Regions from separate parts of the Tolypothrix campylonemoides VB511288_2 genome, predicted to be linked through region 2. Evidence: predicted binding sites of a transcription regulator. Region 2 holds the regulator's gene; the other holds the start of a gene.
What was found. The regulator HrcA, encoded in region 2, represses chaperone genes, less so after heat shock. The targets are predictions, from matches to a motif close to TTAGCACTCNNGANTCNNGAGTGCTAA.
Positions count from the first base shown of each region.

Region 1: a site for HrcA is predicted at 4,420-4,446, ahead of groL (chaperonin GroEL). Genes of this name have one in related genera too.

Region 1 is NZ_JBFPMW010000005.1:189,900-196,891, forward strand. Features, by position in the region: gene AB0756_RS17315 (alpha-amylase family glycosyl hydrolase) at 1-1,127, opposite strand, end outside; gene AB0756_RS17320 (hypothetical protein) at 1,854-2,528, shown strand; gene groL (chaperonin GroEL) at 2,723-4,387, opposite strand; gene AB0756_RS17330 (MraY family glycosyltransferase) at 4,707-5,786, shown strand; gene fabG (3-oxoacyl-[acyl-carrier-protein] reductase) at 5,914-6,675, opposite strand; gene trxA (thioredoxin) at 6,821-6,992, shown strand, end outside.
Region 2 is NZ_JBFPMW010000005.1:476,378-483,369, reverse strand. Features, by position in the region: gene AB0756_RS18510 (rhodanese-like domain-containing protein) at 254-613, shown strand; gene hrcA (heat-inducible transcriptional repressor HrcA) at 1,040-2,128, shown strand; gene AB0756_RS18500 (hypothetical protein) at 2,199-2,876, shown strand; gene AB0756_RS18495 (hypothetical protein) at 2,885-3,568, shown strand; gene crtW (beta-carotene ketolase CrtW) at 3,691-4,461, opposite strand; gene AB0756_RS18485 (chlorophyll a/b-binding protein) at 4,783-4,977, opposite strand; gene AB0756_RS18480 (PP2C family protein-serine/threonine phosphatase) at 5,193-6,632, opposite strand.

The DNA of each region.
Region 1 (6,992 bases), 290 kb from region 2:
TGAATAAACCAGTGCCATTCAGCACTCATTCCTGCGCCCCCTTCAGGAGTTGGCTTAGTTAACCACCCGTCGTTATGCCAGTCTTCAGCTATCAAAATCTTGTGTCTGGGATATTTGAAAAAGTAGTTTATCTCATCGCTAATCCAACGCAACAGATTAAAGCCATCATTATTCCACCCTTTCCCATTATCAAATCCCCATATGTTACAGGTGCTATCTATCCTCAACCCATCACAGTGACATTCTCCCAACCAAAACATGGCATTATCCCGGAGGAACTGACGCACTTCCGGTCTGCCATAATCTGGTTTGGTATTTCCCCAAGGCGTTATGGCACGTCCATCGTTGTAGAAATAGACACCACCCCAGTTATCTAAACTCCAACCATCGAAGCGCCACAAACCATCTTGTAAATCGCTGGGGCCAAAATGGTTGTACACGCAGTCAAGAATGATGCCAACACCATAATTGTGAGCTGTATTTACAAAATTTTTAAAGTCATCTAAGTGACCGTAGGCAGATTCCAGAGCAAATGGAAAAGCGGTATTATATCCCCAGGAAAAATTGGCTGCAAATTCACTCGTGGGCATCAAGTTAATGCAGTTAATTCCCAGATCCCGCAAATAAGGCAATCTCTCAATCGCCTTTGTTAAATCTCCTGGTTCTCCATGAGGCGTGTCGTTAAACGTACCCAAGTGCAACTCATAGATAATCAGCGAGTTGAAATCAGGCATTTGAAAATTATCATCAGTCCACTCAAAATCCGAACGACTGACAATTCCTTTACCAACTGAACTCGTTACATCTTTAGCATAAGGATCTATTTTCCAAAGGACTTGTTCTGAATCTCGATTAACGATGCGATATCTATAGAGCTGTCCTTGTTTAATACCTTCCGCATCACCTGACCAATAACCATTATTTTCAGAAGCTAGTTCTATAAGTTTTTGCGGCTGAGTGTTATCCTGATTTTCTCGTTCGTATAGGGCAACATGAACTTTATTGGCAAATGGTGCCCACACTCTAAAAGCCGTACCGCGATCGTAAACAGTACTACCCATTCCTGGTTGTTTGCTGCTTACAGGAGTCTCTGTGAAATTTGAAGTTGGTTGCGTGGTGGAAACCATAGAATCGCGTCCTTATAAATAATTTGCTGATGTATATACAGGGCTAATCTTTTCAAGAAAATCAATGACTCTGGCACATAAGTAAGCATTGCTATTTCGTAGTGGCGATGCATACGCTCGCCGCTAGGCATGCCGTAGGCACAGACAGCGCAACTACAAACGAAAGTTTTTTATTGTGTATTTCGTTACACTCGGGATTTTTGCCAACTCATTTATTAATATATGTCAGCCAAACCAACTTATTCACTTCTAGATATTCTGGAAAATTATAGGAAATTTCTTTTATGGTAAAACCAATTTCAACAAAAACGGGGCTTACACAAACTCAGCCTATTTTCTAGGCTTATAGACGTATAGATCTCTCCAAACCTTTTAACAATAAGGGCTTGGATAAGCCCTAAAAAGTGCAACATACAAGGGAAACTTTAGAGTTGTTCCAAACAAAGATATGTTTGCAAACTATGTCAGTCTTCCAAAATTATCTATAAAGAAAAAATTAAATTTCTACAGGAAGTTTATCGCAATTCCGATTTAAAAAATCTATCTTTAGTAGGAAGTTTTTGAAAGGAAAAGATATATTAGGCTAAAAAATTGGGTAAGTTAAGTTCAAGCAAGTCAAAATCCGAGATCTCAAAAGCGAAATAACTTTCTACAAACTATGGCCTCACTTCTGAAGCAACAAGCAGCAGATGAATCCACGCCTCCCAAGCAATTATATATCCTTCTATGAATAGTATAGAAATAGCAAGAATAGATGCCAGAAATCCAAGTACCGATCCCAATTTACTGCGGAAGTTGGGGTTGAGTGAAGACCGAGATATCCGTGAGAGAGTTGCTACCAATCCTAATACGCCAATAGAAGTCTTGTTAGAACTGGGGATACAATTTCCAGAACAAGTGTTAAGCAATCCTGTCCTTCTCCTACTGTTGCTGGAAAATTTGAATCTAATAGAGCAAATGCCTTCAGCCACATTGATTCGTATAAAAATTGCGTTACACCCTAAAACACCCGTTCATATTTTGGAACAACTAGCACAAGATGAAAACTATTCTGTGCGTGAAGCAGTTATTGAAAATCCTAACTTACCAAAGAGCGTTTTGGAGCAGGTCTTACTTCAAGATAATAAAATAAAGTATTTACAATTAAAACCTGAGGGGTTACCTATTGTACTGACAAAATATACCAAAAATCATGATTTTCCATGGTCTGTGATAGCATTATTACACCCAAAAATTCCTCAAGAAATTTTAGAGGAAAAAGCACTTTCGTTTCATTGGTTAGAACGGTATGCTGTGACCAAAAATATCAACACTCCTAAAGATTGGTTAGAACTACTAGCCCAAGATGTTAACCGCATTGTTCGTGCTTCTGCCAAAGCTATGTTACAAGAACGATACTGAAGAATATTTGCCCTTGCATTATGGAAGTACGTACAACGTCACAAGCAGCTAAAAGTACTTGAGTTGTTTGGGACAACTGAGTGTGATGCAGGTTGTAGTTACAAACAGCAATGCCGAGTGTAAAAGCGGTTGTGGAGATAAAGCACATAAAAAAAGGTGGGCATTGCCCACCCTGTAGTATGGTGTGAAAAGGATTACATCATGCCCATGCCACCCATGCCACCCATACCACCCATACCACCCATACCGCCCATGTCAGGCGCACCAGCTGGTGGTTTCTTCTCGGGTTTTTCAACAACGAGTGCTTCGGTAGTTAAGACCATTCCTGCAATAGACGCAGCATTTTGCAACGCTGAACGTACTACTTTTGCAGGGTCAATAATTCCCGCAGCAATTAAGTCTTCAAATTCACCAGTAGCAGCGTTGTAGCCAATATTGAAATCGGTTTCCCGCACTCTTTCAACAACAACGGAGCCTTCAACGCCTGCGTTGTCTGCAATTTGGCGCAGGGGTGCTTCGAGCGATCGCGCTACAATATCAGCCGCAATCTTTTCTTCGCCACTGAGGCTTTCTTTAAACTCTGCTACTTTCTTGGACAGGTGAATGAGGGTTGTTCCACCACCGGGAACTATACCTTCTTCTACAGCCGCTTTGGTAGCGTTAAGAGCGTCTTCAATTCTGAGTTTGCGGTCTTTGAGTTCGGTTTCTGTTGCTGCACCTACTTTAATAACCGCAACACCACCAGCAAGTTTGGCGATGCGCTCTTGCAATTTTTCTTTATCGTATTCTGAATCGGTGTCTTCGAGTTGTTTGCGAATTTGACCAATTCTCTTTTGTACGTCTGCTTTGGTGTTGTCACCCGCAGCAACGATAGTTGTGTTTTCTTTATCAATTGTGATTCTACGAGCAGTTCCCAGCATTTCCAAAGAAGCAGCGTCTAAGCTTAAACCGATTTCTTCGGAAATCAACTGTCCGTTGGTGAGAATGGCAATATCTTGTAACATGGCTTTACGGCGATCGCCAAACCCAGGAGCTTTGATAGCGCAAACAGTCAGCACTCCTCGTGCTTTGTTGACCACCAAAGTTGCTAAAGCTTCCCCTTCTACATCTTCAGCAATCACCAACAAAGGTTGACCCAAACGAGCCACTTTTTCCAAAACAGGAACTAAATCCTGAATTGTGCTGATTTTTTTATCAGTAATGAGGATGCGGGCATTTTCAAATTCTACTGTCATCCGCTCGTTGTTAGTGATGAAGTAGGGAGATATGTAACCTCTGTCTATCTGCATCCCTTCAACAACTTCTAGTTCAGTTGTCAGAGACTTAGATTCTTCTACAGTGATTACACCATCTTTGGTGACTTTTTCCATCGCCTCAGCTAGCATGCTACCGACTTCATCGTCGTTACCAGCCGAAACTGAAGCCACTTGTGCGATCGCAGCCCCTTCCACTGGTTTTGCCACGGCGGCAATTTCTTGTACCAAAATATCGACAGTTTTGTCGATTCCCCGCTTTAGGGCAATAGGATTACTACCCGCAGCAACGTTCTTCAAACCTTCCTTGACTATCGCCTGCGCCAATACAGTTGCAGTGGTAGTCCCATCTCCAGCAACATCTTTTGTTTTTGATGCTGCTTCCTGGACAAGTCTTGCACCCGTGTTTTCCAGGGGGTCTTCCAGTTCAATTTCTTTAGCAACGGTGATACCATCATTAACAATTTGAGGCGCACCGAATTTTTTCTCTAACAGAACGTTACGACCCTTTGGTCCCAAAGTAATTTTCACGGCATCAGCTAGAGCGTTGATTCCTCGTTCTAACGCCCGCCGAGAGTCCTCATTGAATGAAACAATTTTCGCCATGTTTAGTTCTCTAGCACGTCCTGTTTTACAATTTAGCACTCAGAAGACAAGAGTGCTAATTTTTCCGGCAAAGACTGCGGATTGTTGGGAAAAAATTGATTAATATGTAGGTGCTTGGGTGGAGATTGGGGATTGGGACAAGGGGACAAGGGAGACAAGGAGGACAAGGGAGACAACCAACCCCAATCCACGCATCCACGCATCCAAAATTTCCCATCCTCAAGCCCCAATCCCCAATGATATAAGAAAGTAGCAATTGACAACGAGGACAAGGTAAAACTGAAGCTTAAAGACAAGCAGGCAAACTCAATGGCAAAACATGAATATATACAACGCCCTTCGTTACCTAGGTATTGCTGACCCCAGTGGTTCCGGCTGGTTGGCAGTAGTTTTTACATTTCTCTTAGCTTATGCAGTCACTTGGCGCATGATTCCCTCAGTTCGTAAGTTTGCCTTGAAAGTTGGATGGGCTGACCAACCAAATGCACGACGACTTAACCGCGAACCTCTACCCAATGCAGGGGGTTTGGCTATTTATGCGGGCGTGATTGCTGCGGTGGTACTCGCGAGTCTCTTACGACCTATTGAACTTGAAAGAGTGCTGGCTCAGGTACTCACTATTTTACTAGGTGGTTCGATCTTAGTACTTGTGGGTTTTATCGACGACCAGTTCGGTTTACCTCCTCTTTTTCGCTTATTAATTCAAATACTGACAGCTCTGTTATTGGTTGCCAATCGGATCACCATGAATGTTTCCTTTGGCACTCCATTTGACTATATACTATCGATATTACTAACAGTACTGTGGGTGGTAGGAATCACCAATGCCATTAACTTGATGGACGGCATGGATGGTTTGGCAGGAGGAGTCAGTTTTATCTCTGCCATGAGTCTACTCGCTGTTTCCGCCCAAGTTCCCAACCGTGCTGCAGCAACATTAGTTTTGGCAGCACTCGGAGGTGCAGCACTAGGTTTTTTACGTCATAATTTCCACCCCTCACGAATTATTATGGGTGATGCTGGAGCATACTTTTTCGGTTACGTACTAGCAGCTACTGGTATTTTAGGGAACTTACAAGCCCCCACAGCTGTCTCTTTAGTAGCTCCAGTTTTATTTCTACTCCTACCAGTGCTAGACACGACTCAAGTGTTTATCAGACGCTTGATGGCAGGTAAAAATCCTCTTAGCACTCCTGGTAAAGACCACCTACATCACCGCTTGCTTGCATGGGGTCTATCTCAACGTCATGCAGCGCTTACTCTTTGGACAATTGCTTTGATTTGCAATTTGTTGGCGATGAGATTGCAAAATATGAGTTTACTACAGATGCTTGCCACTACCGTTGGCATAGTCTCTCTCTTGGGCTTCGTGGTTTTGCAAAGAATACGAACGGCTTGAAGTATGAATTATGAAGTATGAATTATGAATTATGAATTTTATACTTATCATTCAGCATTCATAATTTATGAAATATGAATTGTATACTTATCATTCAGCATTCATAATTCATAATTCATAATTTTTTTTACATTACCATTCCGCCATCGACGTTAAAGACTTGTCCGGTAATATATGCTGCTGCTGGATCGGCAGCTAAAAAGCGTACCATCCCCGCAACTTCTTCTGGTTGACCGTAACGGCTTAAGGGAATAAATTTTAGAATTTCTTCAGATTTTAGGTCGCTTGTCATGTCAGTGGATATAAAGCCCGGAGCAACTGCGTTGACGGTGATACCGCGAGAAGCAAATTCTTTAGCGACTGTTTTGGTAAAGCCAATAACTCCTGCTTTTGCTGCACTGTAATTGGCTTGTCCGGGATTGCCCATTTGCCCTGCAACGGAGGTAATGTTAATGATTCGCCCCGAACGTTGCTTGAGCATAATTTTACTGACAGCACGAGTACAGAGAAAAACTCCCGTGAGGTTGAGATCGATGACGGCTTGCCAATCTTCTGGCTTCATGCGTAAAAGTAACGTGTCGCGAGTTATACCTGCATTGTTGACTAAAATGTCAACTCGGCTGAGTTTCTCCATGACCGTGTTGACTAAGGCTTCTACTTGGTCGGCTTTGCTTGCGTCTGCTTGTAATGCGATCGCCTGACCTCCAGCATCGGTAATTGTCTTGACAACTTCGTCAGCCGCACTGCTGGAACTGGCGTAGTTGACGACTACGTTCGCGCCCAGTTTTGCCAATTCGAGTGCGATCGCACGTCCAATTCCTCGTGAAGCACCAGTCACAACAGCGACTTGTCCGCGTAAATTTTGCAAATTCTCCGGCAATAAGTCCATTGAGTATTCCCTTTCATTGTTGTCGCGCTATACATAATAGGGCTATCTGAGTGCAAGAATAAAAACAATCGTTGAGACTCGGCGGATAACTGCTAGCAGAGATTACCATTGAAAAATCAAACTATAAAAAATTGGTGGGTATTACATGACTACCAAAAAGCAATTCAACAGCTTTGAAGAGATGCTATCTGGCTCTGATGTTCCTGTCTTAGTGGATTTTTACGCTGACTGGTGCGGTCCTTGTCACATGATGAGCCCGATTCTAGAGCAAGTCAACGCCCAACTCCAAGGGCGGATTAGAGTTGTCAAAATTGATA
Region 2 (6,992 bases):
TACATAGACTGTTAGAGGCGCACAAACAAATATATAGCTGCTGGACGATCGGCAGCGTCACTACTAGGATTTAGTTTAAATCGTTAACGCTCATTGCCCGCGTGCTTTAAGCATAAGTACTACGCCTTGGTAATCTTTTGGAATTGGCAGGTCGTTGGGGAGGGAAGAAGTTGGGGATCTGTCGATCGCTCAATAACAAAAAAACAGCCGATTTTCTGTCAACATAAAAATACACGCATTATCGTAAAACTTCATGACAGGCAAACCTTTTGAGCAAGAGTTCACCCAAGTGAGCGTTGAGGAACTGGGTCAACGTTTATCTTCACAAGAGCCAGACCTTCAGCTTGTGGATGTACGCGAACCACAAGAAGTGGCGATCGCTAGCATAGATGGCTTTGTCAATCTACCTTTGAGTCAATTTGCTAATTGGGGGGAGCAAATTCAAACTCTCTTGAATCCTCATGCTGAAACTTGGGTACTCTGTCACCATGGCGTCCGTTCTGCCCAAATGTGCCAGTGGTTAATGACACAAGGGTTTACAAATGTTAAGAACATTGCAGGTGGAATTGACGCCTACTCTTATTTAGTCGATCCTTCCATCCCTCAGTACTAATTCCGGGCGATAAAGTTTTTTTTACAACTCCTTACCATGGCAATTCTGACTAGCTTTTGCTATCTTTAACACAGTAAATTCAGCTTCTAATCTTTGTAGAACAAGTCTCTCTCTTGCTCAACCACTCTCTATTTATTCTGGGTTGGGTAAAAATTAGTAACTTAAAATACAGCGTCTTTTAGAAGCTTATGAAATGATGCATGGTAGATGCAAGTTTTCTAACTCGAGCGATTCAAGCTTTTTAATCCAACTCACTTTGTGTTAATGAACACTTTATTAGGGGCTATACTGGAATTTTACTCTACCTATTTCAAAATAAATACATACTTTGATACCTTGCTTTACCAATATTAATCCTTTGTGGGCTTGTCTCCATTAACTTTTTCAAACTTTACTTAAAATTCTGCTTTAGTAACCCATTCCCTTATGCAAGTTCAGTTAACCAATCGGCAACAACATATACTTTGGGCAACCATACGTCATTACATTGCTACAGCAGAACCTGTTGGTTCCAAAGCTCTTGTTGAGGAATATAACCTCGGTGTGAGTTCGGCAACTATTCGCAATGTGATGGGCGCGTTAGAAAAATCAGGGTTCTTGTACCAACCCCATACCTCTGCAGGAAGAGTTCCTTCCGATTCAGGTTATCGAATTTATGTCGATCGGCTAATTACACCTTCTGAAACTTTAGGTAAGGAAGTAGAGGTTGTACTCCAACAAAATCTGAAATGGGAAGAGTGGAGTTGGGAAGCAATTCTGCAAGGAGCTGCACAAATCCTTTCTACCTTAAGTGGTTGCATTACTCTCATCACCATGCCACAAACTGGTGCTGCTGTTATCAGGCATCTGCAACTGGTGCAAATTGAAGCAGGACGAGTCATGCTGATTGTCGTCACAGATGGATATGAAACCCATTCAGCAGTTTTGGACTTACCTCCCGAACAAGACAACGTACAAACCGATGCGGAAGCCATCGACCATAAATTACAAATAGTATCTAATTTCTTAAACAGCCATCTGCGGGGGCGCAGTTTGGTGGAACTTGGCAATCTCGATTGGAGCGAACTGGATCGAGAATTCCAAAGTTACAGCAACTTTTTGAAAAAATCATTGGCAGAACTTAGCCGTCGCACTCTTAAACCATCTGCAACACAAATAATGGTTCGCGGTATTGCTGAAGTTTTACGTCAACCAGAATTCTCGGAATTACAGCAAGTGCAAACGCTTATCCACCTGCTGGAAGAAGAACAAGACCAACTTTGGCAGTTAATATTTGAACAACCAGAAGCTGAGGAAGTGGGTAAGCCACGAGTCACTGTTCGTATTGGTTCTGAAAATCCTTTGGAACCCATCCGTACTTGCTCGTTGATATCCTCTACATACCGTCGAGGTTTAGTACCTGTGGGCAGTGTAGGTGTTTTGGGACCAACGCGCTTGGATTATGAAAGTGCGATCGCGGTCGTGTCTGCTGCTGCTGATTACCTGTCAGACGCTTTCAGTTTGTTCAACTCTTAAGAAGGTTATTGGTTAGTTGTTAATGGAAAAACTACTAACGACTAACTACTAACTAGTAATAAGTTAAATTATGCTGAGAAAAATTGCCTTTGGGATTTTGTGGTTGAGCGTGATTCTCTACGCTTCTTTCTTCGCCCCTCCGAACCAACCCGATACGTTTGAGTTGATTAAAAATCTTTGTATTGGTCAGTGGCAAGGAATCAATCCTTTGGTAATATCGCTCTTTTATATTATGGGCGTCTGGCCTTTGATTTACAGCGCGGTTATGTTTGCTGATGGTAGAGGGCAAAGACTTCCTGCTTGGCTGTTTGCCACAGCTTCTTTTGGGGTTGGAGCTTTTGCTTTATTGCCTTATTTATCGCTACGGGAGCCCAATCCAAAATTTCCTGGCAAGAAGAATCTTTTTTTGGCAATACTAGATTCTCGCTGGACTGGTATTGCTCTAACTGCTGCCACTGTTGTACTAGTTGCTAGCGGTATTGGGGCTGGTGATTGGGGAGATTTTGCACATCAGTGGCAAACCAGCCGCTTTATCCATGTCATGAGCCTTGATTTTTGCTTGCTTTGTCTGGTGTTTCCAGCGTTACTTCGAGATGATATGTTCCGTCGGGGGCTAGATAATCCTCAGATCTTCTGGTTAGTTGCATTGATACCTCTGTTTGGACCTTTAATCTACTTATGTATACGTCCGCCTTTACCTGAGTTGGACGCAGAGGTTAGAAGTCAGGAGTTAGGGATTGGAAGTTAGGGAAAAGCATGAATAGAAAAATAGCTCTTTGGTCATTGTGGGCTGGATTTATTGCCTACATTTTATTTTTGTCACCTCCGTTACATCTAGACGAAACACTCGCTCTCTTGAAAAACATATTTACCTTAAATTTGTTGGCAATTAATCCAGTTGTACTCTCAATTTTTGCGCTAGTTGGTATTTTGTTGCTAATTTATAGTGGTGTTTTGTTCTTTGATGGCAGAATGCAATCGATTCCTTTTTGGCCTTTTGCTTTAGCTGGTGTTGGTGCGGGTATTCTTGGTCTTTTACCTTATCTAGCCTTTCGGGAACCCAATCAAGAATTTGCAGGACGAAAGGACTCTTTTTTGAATTTTCTAGATTCTCGCTTGTTCGGTCTTATTCTCACTTTCAGCACTCTGTCCATACTGGGTTATGGTTTGTTTTTTGGTGATTGGGTAGATTTTTGGCAGCAGTTTCACAGCGATCGCTTTATCAACGGTATGAGTTTGGCAGTGTGTCTTTTTTGTCTTTTATTTCCCACAGTGCTTGGTGATGATATGGCAAGGCGAAGATTTCACAATCCTGAATTGTTTTGGGCTGTAGCGCTTGTGCCCCTACTTGGTCCCCTTGCGTATCTTTGCCTGCGCCCTGCAATACTGGAAAATAATATTGCTCAGTATCGGCAAACAACATTAGTTCGTAATTCTTGAAAGGAATTTAAACAAAATAATTGCGACTTATATCGTTTTATGAAATGAAAAGACTCCTATAGGTTAATGGTGTAAAGACGCGCTATAATAGCACGTCTTTACACTATTTCTACTTATCGCGGTTAAGGTGAAACTGTCTCAGTCTTTGATTTATAAACTTTTGGCAATTGCCACCACGCTGCATGAGGATATTCATGGTGTTCGTTATGATAGCCAAAATGATAGCAAGTCAGAAATGACAACCAAACGGGAAGTGAGATTGTTTGAGCGCGATGGGGTTCTGAATAACCTTCTTCTGGTTCTTGATGGGGTAAGAAAGTCCCAAAATAAAATAGCTGTATGGAACTTAAGATGGCAGGTAGTGCCCAAAAGTAAGTCAAATTATCTTTGGGTATGTGAAGGAAGTAATGAGAAAGGTTATAGAGACTTGTTAAGACAATAATTTGCTGCCAGCTCCAGTAATTCTTCATGAAATACAGGTACCAGGCAAAAAAGTTTTTCTGCTTACCATTATGGAAGTCTGGATCTGATTCACTCGCAGGATGGTGGTGATGTACCCAATGCTTTTTGAGTAATTTACTATAGGATAACCAACCGTAAAGTAACAATGAAAATGAGCCGATAAAGTGATTGATTTTGCTATTTTTAGGAAATACAACTCCATGCATCGCATCGTGAGCAGTAATAAATAATCCCGTATAAAGAAATGTTTGCCAAATTATCCCTAGTAATAATGTTATAAAATTAAATTTAGAAATATCTACTGAAAGCAAGTAAGTTAAGCTGGCTGCCCATATACCTATTATGGTAATAGCAATAAAAAGCCCAGTAGTAGATTCACCGTTTAATTTTATGTGAATTTGAGAACTGGGTGGTTTTTCTAATTGTTGAATCACGCTATTGACTCCATCTTGGGTGAAAATTCAAAAAATCATGGTAGGGCAAACAGATCGCTCATCAGACAATCTCTAAATTGCGATCGGCTCCGCGCTTCGAGCAACACCAGCATTTCTATTGTATAGAAATATTAAGATACTTTAATAATTACATACCCAACAACTATCTTTGGTTTAAAGTTTTTTCTTGATTTTGTACTGGGTGTGGCGGGATGGTATCGATTGCTTGGAGTTGTAAGATCCCCGACTTCTTGAAAAAGTCAGGGTTCTGAAGAGATTTACCCATCAAAATTTATCAGGCAGACCAGTAGTGTGTGATTATCGAGGAAGAAGATTGAGTACGTCACGCACTACACTATAGCTATTGAGATCCCATAGTAGATAGGCGAGAAAGCCAATCATTGCCAGACGTCCTTGCCATAGTTCGGATTGAGGCGTGAATCCGAATTTTACAGCATTGCGATCGCTACCATTGTATGCCTTTTCAGTTGCATCTGTAGGATAAAGTCCCATTGTTAAGTTTCCTTACGCATTTAACTTACATTTTTCATAGTATTGACTCCTGCGGTTATCGCTATCTGTCTGCAGTGCCAAACAGCTAGTTCATCTCAAGAATGAGTTTCTTGGGATGTATGTAAATTTTTATCTAACAAAAGGACTGTAGAAGCTCTATCTACACTACCTAAAAGAAGATTTATGTGTAGACAAGTAGTATTGCTGTATACATTTCACCCAACTTCATTATGGGAATTAACCGCTCGTTGTGAAGCTTCAACCTGCAAAACAACCAATGTCATATCATCGGTGTTTTGCCTGTCCTCACCAATGAATTGTTCCACGCGGTCAAATAGATAATCGAGTATCTCTTCCGGACTGTTACAAATCCGACAAGCATAGTTAAACGCAACAAGAAGGTTTTCTTCATCAAAGCGATCGCCACTTGCAGATGCGGCATCCGTTAACCCATCTGTGTAGTAAAGAATAGTATCGCCCGGTTCTAACTGGGCGCGGGCATCTTCATATTGGCTGCTGGCATCCAAGCCAATCAGCATACCATAACTATCCAAGCGCGTGACTGTTTTTGTAGTGGCATGCCACCACATGGGAGGGTTGTGGGCAGCGTTAGTGTATGACAAAATCCTGGTTGCGGGGTCATACTCCGAATAAAACATAGTGACAAAGCGGTGGGAATTTTCCAAATCCGCATACATCACTCGATTCAGATTTTCTAGAATTTGACCTGGGCTATGACTGTGTAAAACTTCTCCCCGCAACATTCCCCGCATCATAGTCATAATGAGTCCAGCGGGAACACCTTTGCCCATGACATCCCCAATCACTAAACCCCAGCGACCGTCCATTTCAGCAGAACGACCGTTGTTGTTGTACTGAATTTGATGGTGATTCGTAGGAATAAAGTCATAGTAATCCCCACCAACACGATTGGCAGGTTTACAACGAGCTGCAAGAGCCACGCCTGGAATGGTAGGGTATTGGCGTGGTAGAAGTCTTCTTTGAATTTCCGCACCAATTTCTAATTCTTGGTCGAGACGTTCTTTTTTCCTCAGTTCTACAGCTAATTCATCGTTTTTGATCGCCACCGCAGTTTGATCTGCGATTAACCGAACTAACTTTTGTCTGGTTTCCGTCCAACTGTACTCAGGATCGCGACTTAAAACATACAGCCATCCTCGTTCTGTGTGTTTCACTAGAATTGCTGTGCCAAAGATGTGTATGTCTGGTCCCAAATGGCGATGCATGTGGTCATCCAAGACTCCTGTATTTGTTGCTAAAGGTTGGGAGTTTGGCACATAGGTAATCTGGCTGCTGACTGTTTCTAAGGCTTTGCGGATATTTTTACGCTGACGGCTATCTTGCCAGTGCAGTTGTTCTAATCTCACTTGACCGTTCGGTTTATACAAAAACAACGCACTTCCATCCGCATCTGTTACCCTTGTCGCCATAAGTGGAATCAGTTCCAGAAACTGATTGAGATTGTTGAAACTTCTAAGGGCAAACCCTAAAGAACTGAGTAAATCTTGAATTTTATTTTGTTCTCGATGTAGCCGTGCCACAAGCTCTTTCAGCGCTATTACAGGAGTTACATCCGTACCAGCACTGGTCTTGTTATTGTCAGTAGGTTGAGAGGGTGGTTGAGGCACAGGCACAGTTATAAATTGCACTTTACTTAAGCAGATCTTAGATTAGTTATAAATACTTCTGTTCTGGCATTGCTAAATCATATTGTGACAATATTGTCAATTTAGCAAGAGTAGAAAGACGGCAAGCATCTGATTTTTATACACATTTTTTTATCTCAGTCAATAGATATCTATAAGCTAAGTGTTTTGGATACAAAACAGATTTTGAAATAACTACTTTTTTGATAAGCGCTAAGAGGCTTACAATTTTCTCATGAATTACTTATTTTGTCACCTCCCATCAGAAATATTAAAAATAAAAAGTGTTGGAACTATTCCCACGGCACTGACAACATTTAAACTACCATTAGAGAATAATTTGCGATC